DNA from 2 places in the Subtercola sp. RTI3 genome. Region 2 is predicted to be linked to the other one. Evidence: predicted binding sites of a transcription regulator. Region 2 holds the regulator's gene; the other holds the start of a gene.
The links. The regulator HspR, encoded in region 2, represses chaperone genes until heat shock. The targets are predictions, from matches to a motif close to AAGTTGAGTCNNNNNGACTCAACTT.
Positions count from the first base shown of each region.

Region 1: QN358_RS00960 (Hsp20/alpha crystallin family protein) is a predicted target of HspR. The motif match lies at 4,183-4,207, and genes of this name have one in related genera.

Region 1 covers NZ_JASJXO010000001.1:181,671-188,327, reverse strand. The annotation lists gene QN358_RS00985 (MarR family transcriptional regulator) at 1-387, shown strand, start outside; gene QN358_RS00980 (cytochrome c oxidase assembly protein) at 377-1,420, shown strand; gene QN358_RS00975 (cytochrome c biogenesis CcdA family protein) at 1,417-2,277, shown strand; gene QN358_RS00970 (redoxin domain-containing protein) at 2,270-3,505, shown strand; partial or broken gene QN358_RS00965 (LysE family translocator) at 3,570-4,023, opposite strand; gene QN358_RS00960 (Hsp20/alpha crystallin family protein) at 4,229-4,660, shown strand; gene QN358_RS00955 (oxidoreductase) at 4,774-5,781, opposite strand; gene QN358_RS00950 (dihydrofolate reductase family protein) at 6,173-6,657, shown strand, end outside.
Region 2 covers NZ_JASJXO010000003.1:31,734-38,390, reverse strand. The annotation lists gene dnaK (molecular chaperone DnaK) at 1-820, shown strand, start outside; gene QN358_RS02235 (nucleotide exchange factor GrpE) at 823-1,509, shown strand; gene QN358_RS02230 (DnaJ C-terminal domain-containing protein) at 1,502-2,512, shown strand; gene QN358_RS02225 (heat shock protein transcriptional repressor HspR) at 2,509-2,934, shown strand; gene QN358_RS02220 (hypothetical protein) at 2,939-3,823, shown strand; gene mptB (polyprenol phosphomannose-dependent alpha 1,6 mannosyltransferase MptB) at 3,762-5,345, opposite strand; gene QN358_RS02210 (ATP-dependent Clp protease ATP-binding subunit) at 5,496-6,657, shown strand, end outside.

The DNA of each region.
Region 1 (6,657 bases), on a different contig from region 2:
GTGGCGAGCGCACTCGAAGTGGTGACGTTGCCGCAGTTTCGGGTGCTCGTTCTGTTGTCGGCAAGCGGACCGACGCGCGTTGGAACTCTGGCTGACCAGATGACCACACTCGCGTCAACCTTCACCCGCTCTCTCGATCGAATGGAAGTCGCGGGCTGGATCACTCGCATTCCTGGCCCCGGTGATCGACGAGCGGTTCTCGTTGAGCTCACCGACAAGGGGAGTCAGCTGGTCTCCGACGTGACAACGCGCAGAGAACAAGAGATTCAGAAGATTCTGGCGGCTCTCTCCGATGAAGATCGGGTCGCCCTGGTGCGAGCCTTCACGCTGTTTGCCACCGCGGCGGCAGAGCCGAGTGTTGAAGATCTGCTGACCCTTGGTCTGTGAGCTGCTCGCCGCCAGCACCGAACCTTCTCTGCGTGCGATGGGTGGGGCGATGTGGATGCCCACCGCGCCGCCGACCGCACTGAATCTGTTCGCTCTGCACCTTCAACCGGTGCCGCTGTTCCCCGCCTTCGCCGTCATTCTGCTTGTGGGCTACCTGTTCGGGGTCTTCTGGCTCCGGCGGCGCGGCGACCGCTGGCCGATCAGTCGCATTGTGTGGTGGGTCGCGGGTGTAGCGACCCTGCTGCTGATGACCGCGACGGGAATCGACGGCTACGGAATGGAGCTGTTCAGCGTGCACATGCTTCAGCACATGGTGATCAACATGCTCATTCCCATTCTGCTGGTGCTCGGAGCACCGATCACTCTGCTGCTTCGAGCTCTGCCTGCCCGCCATGGTTCTGGGCGAAGCGCACGCGCCATGATTCTGCGCGTGCTGCACAGCGCGCCGGCGCGCCTTGTGACGCATCCTGTTGTGGCTCTGCTGCTCTTCCTGGTCAGTCTGTACGCGCTGTATTTCACCCCTGCATTCGACTACCTCATGGGCACGATGTGGGGCCACAATCTGATGCTTGCGCACTTTCTTGCGATCGGGTGCCTCTATTTCTGGGGTGTCGTAGGCGTTGACCCGAGCCCGCGCAACAGTGGCCGTGGCCTTCACCAGCTGAGCAAGCCTGCGCTGAGGGTCATCGAGCTGGCCGCGACGGTTCCGTTCCATGCGTTCTTCGGGGTTGTGGTGATGATGTCGACCGTGCTCATTGTGCGTTCGTATGCCGGCACGATGCCGGGGTGGAACATCACTCCACTCGGCGATCAGCAGGTCGGTGGCGGAATCGCCTGGGGGTTCACCGAGTTGCCGACGCTCGTCGTTCTCGGTGTCCTGTTCTGGCAGTGGCAGAAGGCAGACTCGCGCCAGAGTCGAGTGGCCGATCGCAAGGCGGCCCGGAATGGGGATGCCGAGCTGAACGACTACAACGCGCAGTTGGCGGCGCTGGCCGCTCGCGACCAGACCGGCACGAGACCGGTCGGGCGATGAGCTACACGGTCGTCGGATACGCCTTCGCCCTCGGTCTCGTCGGTGTTCTGAACCCCTGCGGTTTTCCGCTGCTGCCGGCGTATCTCACCCTGTTCGTCACCCGCGAGCGCGTGCGCTGGCCCCAACGGCTCATGCGGGGTCTCGGAGCAGGCCTCTGCATGACTGCCGGTTTTCTCCTCGTGTTCACCATCGTGGGACTGGTGACGGCATCGGCGGTCAGTGTTGTGCTCGCCTGCGTACCGTGGCTGATGATCGCCGTCGGTGGGGCTCTCGTCGTCGTCGGCGTCATCACCGTGACGGGGCGTTCCGTTGCCGTTCACCTTCCGTCGCTGGCCTTCCGCTCCGGAACCGGTGTGCCGGCCATCCTCGGTTTCGGCGCAAGCTACGCTGTGGGCTCGCTCAGCTGTTCCCTCCCACTCTTTCTCGCCGGGGTCTTCGGCGCCTTTGTGCGAGGGTCGTTCGTGAACGGCTTGTCTGCGTTCGTCGCCTACGGCCTCGGTATGGGCGTCTTCGTCACAACCCTGAGCATCGTGGCGGCGTTCGCCGGCGGCAACGCGGTGCGGGTGCTGCGGCCCCTGACACGCATTCTGTCGCCGTTGGCCGGAGCAGTGCTCGTCACGTCAGGCGGCTATCTCGTCTTCTATTGGCTTCATGACCTCATCGACCCGGCGATCGGCTCGGGTCTGATAACGGCCGTGCAAACGGTTCAGAGCGCCATGGCCTCAGGGCTGGGCGCGGCTGCTCTTCCCGTCGGTGCGGGTCTCGGCTTTCTTGTCGTCGCGGCTCTCGCTCTCGTCACGATCCTTGCCGCACGCAGCGAATCCACAATTCCGAAAGGTGGCACGCCCGATGCCTGACAAGGCAGAAGAAGACGAAACGCACGATCGCGACACGGGTGACCCGAGCATCCGGGTGCCTTCTGTCACCACCAAGCGGCGAGGCTCGGTCTGGATGCTCTGGCTGACCGGTGCCGTCACGGTCGCTGTAGCTGTGGCACTCGTCATCGTCTACGGTTCAGCACAGGCGCAGCCGGCGAGTGCCGATGTCATGCCCGGCATCACGCAGGCCACCGCTGACCTCTTGCAACTCGACGGCACCGATCAACCAGGCGTAGCCGCCCCTGCATTCTCGCTCACCGACCAGAACGGCGCCCCGATGACGCTGAACCAGTTTCAGGGCCGCTCGGTGGTGCTCACCTTCAACGACGATCAGTGCACTGACCTCTGCACTCTGCTCGCAGAAGACGTACTCGCCGCCAATACCGATCTCGGTGCGGCACAGAACACTGTTGCGTTTGTTTCTCTCAATGCCAACCCGTATTTCCCGGCTCCGGCCACGGTGAAACAGTGGAGTGATCAGCAGGGCCTCGGCAACACCGCTAACTGGTATTTCGGTACGGGCACGCCCGGGGTGCTCTCTGCGGTGGCTGCAGCGTACGGCGTGCCCATTCAGCTCGACCCCGCTGACAGAACCGTTCAGCACGGCACGGAGATCTTCTTCATCGACCCCTCTGGCAACGAGACGCGGCTCGGGGAGTTCGGCACAGAATCTGCTGACACCGCGCCGTTCGCGTACGCTGTGGCCCGGGTCGCCGACGATCTTCTGCCGGCCGGGAAACGCACCACCGTCTCGGGCCACGGTGTTGTGTCGGCGAGCACCGACAACACGGAGCTCGGGTCGACCCCTGCGCCTGTCGAACTGCCGAAGCTCAGCGACCCGTCAACCACCGTCTCCACGCGTGCAGACGCGGGAAAATACACGGTCATCAATTTCTGGGGGAGTACCTGCACGGCCTGCGCCACTGAGATGCCCGCCCTCGAATCGGAATATCGTCTTCTCGGCGGCCGTGTTGCATTTGTGGGGGTCGACGTCGACGACAAGACCGCGGCGGGCCACACATTCACCCAACGATTCGGCACGACCTACGACGTGGTCTCCGACGCCACGGGCGCGGTTGCTGGCCGCTACGCGATTACGGGACTCCCATACACCGTCGTGTTGGATCCTGGCGGTCAGGTCGTGATTCGGCATCCGGGCGCATTCACTCAAGACCAGCTCGACTACCTGTTGCGCAGCCTCGGTTAGCTCGTCGCGGTATTTTCACGAGTACTGAGAAGCGCGTTGACAACTGGTGCGGGCTAGCGGCGCATCAGGATTTGTTTCCCGTAAGTACAAGCGTTCCGCCGAGGCCGATCATCATGGCGCCCCCGCCGGCGCTCATTCGAGCGAGACGATGGGGGTTGCGTGCAAACCAGTTGCGGGCGGTGCCTGCGGTGAAGGCCCATGCGCTGTCGCTCGCGAGGGCGATAACGAAGAAGACCAGTCCGAGGAGCGCCATCTGCAAAGGCACGGAGCCTATGTCGTAGGCAACGAACTGGGGGAGGACCGCGACGAAGAAAACGATCGACTTGGGATTCGTGGCACCCACGGTGAAGCCTTCGCGGAGTAGTCGAACCAACTCCGGCCGACACCAGTGCGACGGCGGGCAGCATGCCGATGGCGTTGCCGAGCACGCTGAGGAATCCACCCCTCCGACCAAGCGAGAGCGATCGTCCGATGACGAAGAGCACACTCGGACCAGGGATGACAATGAGTGCGGGCATCGAAGGCGACTTCCATTGCTTTGCCGCCGAAACACGTAGACCGGCTCGGTTCACTCCGGACGGTACGCGAGGGGCAGCTTTCCCGGTGCGACATAAAAGGCCCAAAAAATTTTGACTGTATGTTGCGTGCACCCGCTTTGTGGAGTTAATATCTTTCGGAAGTTGAGTCATAGGGACTCAACTACAAGGAAGGGGAATCCTCATTATGGCAATGTCTTTTGATCCTTTCAGCGAATTGGACCGCCTCACCGGCAACCTGCTCCAGTTCCGCCCCGGTCCCCGGTTCATGCCTGTGGACCTTTATCGTGACGGCGACCGGTACGTGCTGAACGCCGATCTCCCCGGGGTCGACCCGGGTTCAGTCGATGTCGACGTCGATGGTCAGCTGCTCACGATCCGAGCTCAGCGCAGCGCGGAAAGCCAGGACGGAGTGAAGTGGTTGGCCGAAGAACGACCGCACGGCACCTACCTCCGACAGTTCAGCCTGGGCGAGGGCGTCGACTCCGAGCACATCTCGGCAAGTTACGACAACGGTGTGCTCTCCGTCGTGATGCCCGTCAGCGAGAAAGCGAAGCCGCGAAAGATCCAGGTCAGCTCGGCTGAGCAGAGTGGGGATCGGAAAACCATCAGCGTCTGAGAACCGGATGCCGGTGCATGACCAGGAGATCGCCTCCGCGAGCCATATGAATACAGAAAGGAGGGGGTGCGGGCTGTGCACGCACCCCCTCCTTTGGTGCTCACGACCTGCGATCAGCGTCGGGAACGCCGCAAAGCCACTGTGAGAACAGCAGCCCCCAATACAGCGCCCGCCGTCAGCCACGAAGCTTTTTCTCTGCCCGTTGCCGCGCCACCGACAGGGACTGATTCGGTGCCAGCTGGAATCGGCGTCAAGAAGTGCACGTCCGTCAGGGTTTCAGAAAGATCCCAGAGTGCGGCGGCGGCCTGAACATTGCGAGACGCCGGTGTCGAGAACGCGGGGCGAGGGTAGCCGCGAATCTCTCCGGGTCCACTCGGGCCGTAGTAGTGGCCGCTTGCGGCATCCGGGGCGGTTGCGGCGAACAACGAAGGGAGCGCTCCTCGTGCGCTGTTCTGGCCGACGCTGGTGAGAGCGGCGATCAGCCCGCTCTGCACCGAATCGGTGTGGGTGTGCAGTGCGGTGCGGGCCAGGCCCGGATGCACCGCGATCGATCGCAGCGTGGATCCCGAGGCCTGCAGGCGTCGGTGCAGTTCGTACGAGAACATCAGATCGGCGAGTTTGGACTGCCCGTATGCTGGCCAACGCCGGTAGCTGCGGGTACGCCAGTTGGGATCGTCATAGTCGATCCGCCCGATGATGTGCGCGAGGCTCGACACCATCACGACGCGTTCGGTTATGTGCGGTAGCAGCAGGCCGGTGAGAGCGAAGTGACCCAGATAGTTCGTTCCGAGTTGAAGCTCGAATCCGTCCGCCGTGCGTTGTTCGGGAGTGGCCATCACCCCGGCGTTGTTGATCAGCACATCCACCTGGCCGGTCTGGTCTGCGAAGCTGCGGACGGAATCGAGGTCAGCGACGTCAAGTTCTCGCACTGTCACGTCACCGTTCATTTTCTTGGCCGCGGCGGCACCTTTGTCTGTGTCGCGGCACGCCAAAATGACCCGCGCACCGTGTGCGGCCAGGGCGTTAGCGGTTGCCTCGCCCAGGCCGCTGTTGGCTCCGGTGACAATGATGGTCTTTCCGGTCTGGTCAGGAATGTTCGACGTAGTCCACCGAGATGTCATGTTGCCAATCTACGCAGCGGCAGCGAATTAGCAGTCGGGTAGTAGGGGCCTTGACAGGCCGAGCCGGACGGTCGATCTGACTTTGGATACCATCGTGCACACCCGTCTCAGAGAACACCGCCGCGAGCCGACGGAACATCCACCATTCTTCTCACATCTGGACGGAACGGGCAGGGCTTGACCTGACCAAAACCCATCACAACGGCCCACCCGCAGTCGTCAGCTGCGACCACCATTCACCAGATCCAGGCGCGCCTCAGGCTGCAGGATGCTCCCGAGCACCCGCTGAGTAAGTGCATGAGCGCCGACGGATGCGGTGGTCACCCTCGCGACCCGGGATATCGTGCGACAGCGCCTGGCCGGGTAGCCTGTTTTGTACTGGAGGTAACCGATGAGAAAACTCAGTGCGGGATTGTTTCATTCGATCGACGGGGTCGTCGAAGCGCCAAACCTGTGGCAGGGCGACAGCTTCGACGCGGAGCTCGGCGACGAGATGGGCTCGCTGCTGGCGAGAGTCGATTCGGTCATCCTCGGCAGGATCGGATACCAGCAGTGGTCGGGGTACTGGCCGAACGCCGGGCCGGATGATCCATTCGCCATCTTCATCAACCCGGTACAGAAGTTCGTGGCGTCGAACACGCTTTCGGGCACTCTCGAGTGGCAGAATTCTGAATTGATCGAAGGCGATCTAGACACGTTCATCCGCCATCTGAAGAACATCGACGGCGGCGAGATCAGCCTCATGGGCGGCATCTCCCTCGTACGGCACCTGCTCTTCGCGGGTCTGCTCGACGAACTCACGCTCATAACCCATCCGGTGATTGCCGGAGCTGGGCGGCATCTCTTCACCACCAACGATCCGATCACGCCACTCGT
Region 2 (6,657 bases):
TGTCGGCGCCGCACTGCAGGCCGGCGTTCTGAAGGGCGAGCGCAAAGACGTTCTGCTCATCGACGTCACCCCCCTGTCGCTCGGCATCGAGACCAAGGGCGGCATGATGACCAAGCTCATCGAGCGCAACACCGCCATTCCCACCAAGCGCAGCGAGACCTTCACGACTGCTGACGACAACCAGCCGTCGGTCGCCATCCAGGTGTTCCAGGGCGAGCGCGAGTTCACCCGCGACAACAAGAACCTCGGTACGTTCGAGTTGACCGGTATCGCACCGGCCCCGCGGGGCATTCCGCAGGTCGAGGTCACCTTCGACATCGACGCCAACGGCATCGTGCACGTGTCTGCCAAAGACAAGGGCACGGGCAAAGAGCAGTCGATGACCATCACCGGTGGGTCGAGCCTGTCGAAAGACGACATCGCCCGCATGGTTCGCGAGGGCGAAGAGCACGCCGCAGAAGACAAGAAGCGCCGCGAGACCGCAGAGGTTCGTAACACCAGCGAACAGCTCGCGTACTCGATCGACAAGCTGATCAAAGAGAACGACGAGAAGCTGCCGGCCGACGTGAAGACCGAGGTGCAGGCCGATGTGGATGCACTGAAGAGCGCACTCGCAGGCGACGACGACGAGGCAGTGAAGACCGCCTTCGACAAGCTCAACGAGAGCCAGTCGAAGCTCGGCCAGGCCATCTACGCGAACTCGCAGGCCGATGAGGCGGCAGCGGCCGCCGCTGGGCAGCCCGAAGCCGCCGAGGCGACGTCAGACGAAGATATCGTTGACGCAGAAGTTGTCGACGACGAAGAGTCGAAAGAGAAGTAACAATGGCCGACAAAGACAAGTCAAACGAACAGAATGATGAGTCTGGCCAGTTCCCCGCCGGGTCTGAGGGTACTTCCTCAGACCCGGTCACGGGTGAGCCGGTAGAAGACGCAGCGTTCGTCGAGGCCGAAGGCCCCGACGTCGAGACGTCGACGACGAACCCCGATGAGATGTATTCCGAAGCAGCAGAAGAGGGTGAGACCGTGGGCGAGGGCGAGTTGAACGACGACGACCTGAGCTTTCTCGATGCGGTGAGCGCCGGTGCTGCCGACGACCTCGCTGCAGAGCGGCTCGCCGACCTGCAGCGCATCACGGCAGAGTATGCCAACTACCGCAAGCGCACCGAGGCCAACCGCGAGGTTGAGCGCGAGCGCACGGTGGGTGACGTGGTGAAGATTCTGCTGCCCGTTCTCGACGATCTCGATCGTGCCGAGAAGCACGGCGACCTGGCCGAGGGGCCGTTCGCCTCCATTGCAGGCAAGCTGCGCACGGGTGTCGAGCGGTTCGGGCTGAAGCCCTTCGGGTCGGTGGGCGAGCCTTTCGACCCGCAGCTGCACGAGGCCATCTTTCAGCAGCCGAGCGCCGACGTTCAGGTCGAGACCATCGCTGATGTCGTCGAGACGGGGTACTACCTCGGTTCAACACTGCTGCGCGCGGCCAAAGTTGTCGTAGCGGTGCCGAATGGCTAGCCAAGACTGGTTCGACAAAGACTTCTACAAGGTTCTGAGCGTCTCGAAAGACGTCTCTGCTGCCGACCTGAAGAAGCAGTACCGCAAGCTCGCTCGCCAGTACCACCCCGACTCCAACCCGGGCGATGCGAGCGCTGAGGCGAAGTTCAAGGAGATCAGCGAAGCCCACTCGGTTCTCGGTGACCCCGAACAGCGCAAAGAATACGACCAGATTCGCGCGATGGGTTCTGGCGCTCGCTTCACAGCGGGCGGCCAGGGCCAGTCGGGCGGGTTCGAAGACGTCTTCGGCGGCATGTTCGGCGGCGCTGGCGGGCGCGGCGGTGCCGGTGGCGGCAGCAATGCCGGCTACTCGTACCAGCAGGGCGGTTTTGACGACCTGCTGGGCGGCATGTTCGGTGGCAACCAGGGCTTTGGCCAGCCGAGCGGTGGCTACCGTGGTTTCGGTGGCCCCACCCGGGGCCGCGACGTCACCGCGCGCACCACGGTGGACTTTCTCACCGCCACCAAGGGCGACACGATCAAGCTGCAGACCGCAGAGGGAACCACCATCACGGTCAAGATTCCCGCCGGGGTCTCCGACGGCCAGAAGATCAAGCTGCGCGGTAAAGGCGAGTCGAGCGCTGATGGCGGCGAGACCGGCGACATCGTTCTGACGGTCTCGGTGCGCAAGCATCCGGTCTTCGAGCGCGACGGCCTGAACCTGCGTGTGAACGTGCCCGTGACGTTCGTCGAAGCTACTCTGGGTGCCACGATCGAGGTTCCCACTCTCGGCGGCGACCCCGTGAAACTGCGGGTGGGCCCTGGCACCCCGAGTGGTCGAGTGCTGCGGGTCAAGGGCAGGGGAGTCGAAACCCCGAAAGGCACGGGCGACCTGCTCGCTGTCGTTCAGGTGGCGGTTCCGTCGCACCTGTCTGATGAGGCGCGCAGCGCACTCGAGGCGTTCCACGCTCTCGAGCCGCAGGAGAACCCGCGCGCAGAACTGTTGGCCAAGGCGCACGAATGACCATGCCGGTGAACGAAGACGCTCCGCTGTTCGCTATAGCGGTGGCGGCCGAACTCGCCGAGATGCACCCGCAGACACTGCGGCAGTACGACCGGCTGGGGCTCGTGAGCCCCAGCCGCACCGCCGGCAAGTCGCGGCGGTACTCGCTTCGTGATGTGATGCAGTTGCGTGAGATCGCGCGGCTCGGGTCTGAGGGAATCACTCTCGAGGGCATCCGGCGCATTCTCGAACTCGAGAACGTGAACCAGCAGCTCGCGAGCCGCATTCGCGAACTCGAGAGCGCGCTGGCCGACGAGCTGCTGAATCGCCCCGGCCGGCGCGTGTTCGCCGCGGGAACCGCCGGTGACGTGGTGAGCCTCAAGAGCGGTATGCGTGCCCAGCGTCGCACCGAAATAGTGGTGTGGCGCGGCCTGACACAATAGAGGCATGACTCTGGCCCCACCCCTCGGACTGCTGCTCGACATCGATGGGCCCATCGCCTCGCCGGTCACCCGGTCGATCGTCATCCCTGAAATCGTCACCGATCTGGTGAAACTGACGGCCGCGGGTGTTCCGATCGCGTTCATCACGGGGCGCTCTGACGCCTTCGTGCTCGAGCAGGTCATTGCGCCTTTGATGGCGGCGGGGCTCGGCGACGCTCTGGCGGGTGGCGGGCGCATGTTCGTGGTCTGCGAGAAGGGCGCCACGTGGTTCACGGTGGGTGCCGAGGGCGCGGGCAATGTTCAGATCGATGCGACGGTGGCGTTGCCCGAGGAGTTCGCGGCGGGCATCCGCAAGCTGGTGGCTGAGAAGTTCTCCGACTCGATGTTCTTCGACGAGACCAAGCGCGCGATGGTGTCGGTCGAACAGCTGCCGAGCATCGAGGCGTCGGTGTACCAACCACTGCAGCTGGAGTACAACGAGGTCGCGTTCGCCGAGCTGGTCGAGCGCGGGCTGGGTGCCCGGTACGGTGACCGCGAGGCGCCGAACGCCGCGGGAGATGTTCCGTTTCGCATCGACCCCACCATCATCTCGACCGACATCGAGTCGGTGACGCTCGATAAAGACCGCGGGGCCGAGCGCGCGCTCAGTCACTTCGCCGAAGAAGGCGAGCCCCTGCCTGCCGTCTGGCGGTCAGTGGGCGATTCGCGAAGCGACTACAGGATGGCCGACTATCTGCACCAGGCCGGCTACGACGTGGCGCACGTCGACGTTCGCCCGAGCGATGGGGTTTTGCAGCGGCCCTACCCGGTGATCGTCGAGGGCGAGCTCATCCACGACGAAGCGGGAGCCGCGTTCTTGCAGTACTGGGTGCAGAAGCTCGGGCTGTAAGAGCGGCGCCCCGCGCTTCGGCTTTGGCTGCTGCGCGGTGGTCGAGTGCCTGGCGTAGCCTCCGTCGCGCGAGGCCGACCGACAGGTCTTCGTGCAGGCAGTACGCCACGATGAGTATCACGGCACCGCCGCTGATGATGACGGTGCGAACCACTTGCGCCACGACGTCGCCCTGTACCGCGTCGGAGATGTCCATTCCCTCGGCGATGCTCACGCACGCGAAGAAGATGGTCGCCGACACCGCGAGATGCGTGGCGAGGCCGTCGCGAATGCCGAGTATGGCGAAGAAGACGAGGCACCACGCCGCGTACCAAGGGTGAATGACGGGCGAGAGGATGACCGTGGCGGTGAATGCCAGGGCCAGCCGCATGAGCGGGTCGATGTTTCGCTTCGTCAGCATGAGCCACGCGACGGCGATCACCATCACGCCGATGGCGATGAACTTGACGACGTTCGCGGGCGTTTCGCCGTTCAGCCCGAGCGCTCCGAAGGCACCGCCCACGCTGATGGCGAGGATGTTCACGGGGGCGTACCAATGCGAAACCGAGCCGGGCGTGGTGAGCGTCAGAACCCAGCCGAAGCCCACATTCATTGCGAAACCGATGGCGCCGAGCACGCCGCCCGCGATGAGAACGGAGATGATCCAGTACTTCAGGGTGCTTCGAAGGGTGCGGTTCTGACCGGCCCAGATCATGCCCACGATGGGCAGGGCGAGAACCGCAATGGGCTTCACCCCGATGGCGGCCGTCATGAGCAGGATGGCGATGAGCGGGCGTTTGGTGAGCGCGTAGTAGAGGCCAGCCACCATGAACGCGAGCATCAGCGCGTCGTTGTGGCCGCCCACGATGAAGTTGAACATCGTGACAGGGCTCGCCAGCACGAACCAGAGCATCTTGGCGGGCTCGATGCCTCGCAGCAGGGCGATGCGGTATGCGAAGAGCGCCAGAATCACGACGCTGGCAATGGCCAGCAGGCGAAAGAGTGCAACGGCCACGATGGGCGAGGTGCCCACAGCCGAGACGACGACCTGCTCGATCCAGAGGTAGATCGGGCCGTAGGGCGCTTTGGCATTCGCCCACATGGGGTCGACGCCGATGTTGAACCAGCCCTGAACTGCTGAGATTCCGTCGACGTAGGGGTTGAAGCCAGCCACCATGAGTCGACCCTGGCCCACGTAGGCGAAGAGGTCACGGGTGTACAGCGGCACGGAGAAGATGAGGGGGGCGGCCCACGCGGCCGAGGTGACGATGACCCGCCGCAGGGCATCCGGCGGGTTCGCCCGGAGAGCCACGCCGAGCTTCAGCCAGGCGATCACCAGCAGGAGGCCGGCTCCGATGACCACGATGGTGCAGACGTGCACAGCGACGTCGTTGGCACGAACCGCATCGATGAAGGGCCAGCCGAGAACATTCGAGCCGGGGCCGAGCCAGCCCACGCCGATCGATCCGAGCGCGATGAAGAGCGTGCCCACCAGCCCCAGAACGAGCGGCGAACCAAGTTCTCGCCTCAAAATACTCTTCATTGCAAATATTTTATGCTGTGACAGCTGTTAACGGGGTGACTGTGATTCACAGAGTAGCCAATGATACTGGGACAGGCTAAAATTGAGCCAGCCAGACTCAAGTTTGAGTCGAGGCAACGCATTCCGTTTCGACGAAAGGCCCGATCACACATGCAGCCGCAGGGTGGGCAGCAGAACGAGAAAGAGCCGAGCGCTCTCGAGAAGTACGGCGTCAACCTCACCGCTATCGCCGCGAGCGGCAAGCTCGACCCGGTCATCGGCCGCGACGCAGAGATTCGCCGCATCAGCCAGGTGCTGACCCGGCGCACCAAGAACAATCCCGTGCTCATCGGCGAGCCCGGTGTGGGAAAGACGGCCGTGGTCGAGGGGCTCGCCCAGCGCATCGTCGCGGGCGACGTGGCCGACTCGCTGAAGGGCAAGCAACTTGTGTCACTCGACCTGGCGGCGCTGGTGGCCGGCGCGAAATACCGGGGCGAGTTCGAAGAACGGTTGAAGGCCGTGCTGAAGGAGATCAACGACGCGAACGGGCGCATCATCACGTTCGTCGACGAACTGCACACCCTGATGGGCGCGGGTGGTGGCGAGGGGTCGGTGGCGGCCTCGAACATGCTGAAGCCCATGCTCGCTCGCGGCGAACTGCGCCTCATCGGGGCCACGACGCTCGACGAGTACCGCGAGTTCATCGAGAAAGACGCGGCGCTCGAACGGCGCTTTCAGCAGGTGTTCGTAGGCGAACCGACGGTCGAAGACACCATCGCCATTCTGCGGGGGTTGAAAGAGCGGTACGAGGCGCACCACAAGGTGTCGATCGCCGATGCCGCGCTGGTTGCGGCCGCGTCGCTGTCGAACCGCTACATCACCGGTCGCCAGCTGCCCGACAAGGCCATCGACCTCATCGACGAGGCGGCGTCGCGGCTCCGCATGGAGATCGACTCGGCCCCGGTCGAGATCGACGAGTTGCGACGCAGTGTCGACCGGTTGAAGCTCGAAGAGCTGGCTCTGAAAAAGGAGAAAGACGAGGCGAGCAAGCAGCGGCTCGAGAAGCTGCGGCTCGATCTGGCCACGCGCACCGAAGAACTCGGCGTTCTGCAAGAACGGTGGGACAGGGAGCGGGCAATCCTGAACCGCGTGGGCGAGCTCAAGACGCAGCTCGATGCGGCCCGAATGGCCGCCGAGAAGGCGCAGCGTGAGGGCAACCTCGAACGGGCATCCAAGTTGCTCTATGGGGAGATTCCCGTGATCGAGCGTCAGTTGCGCGAGGCAGAGACCGCTGAGCAGAACCCCGACGAAGAGCGCATGGTGAGCGACCAGG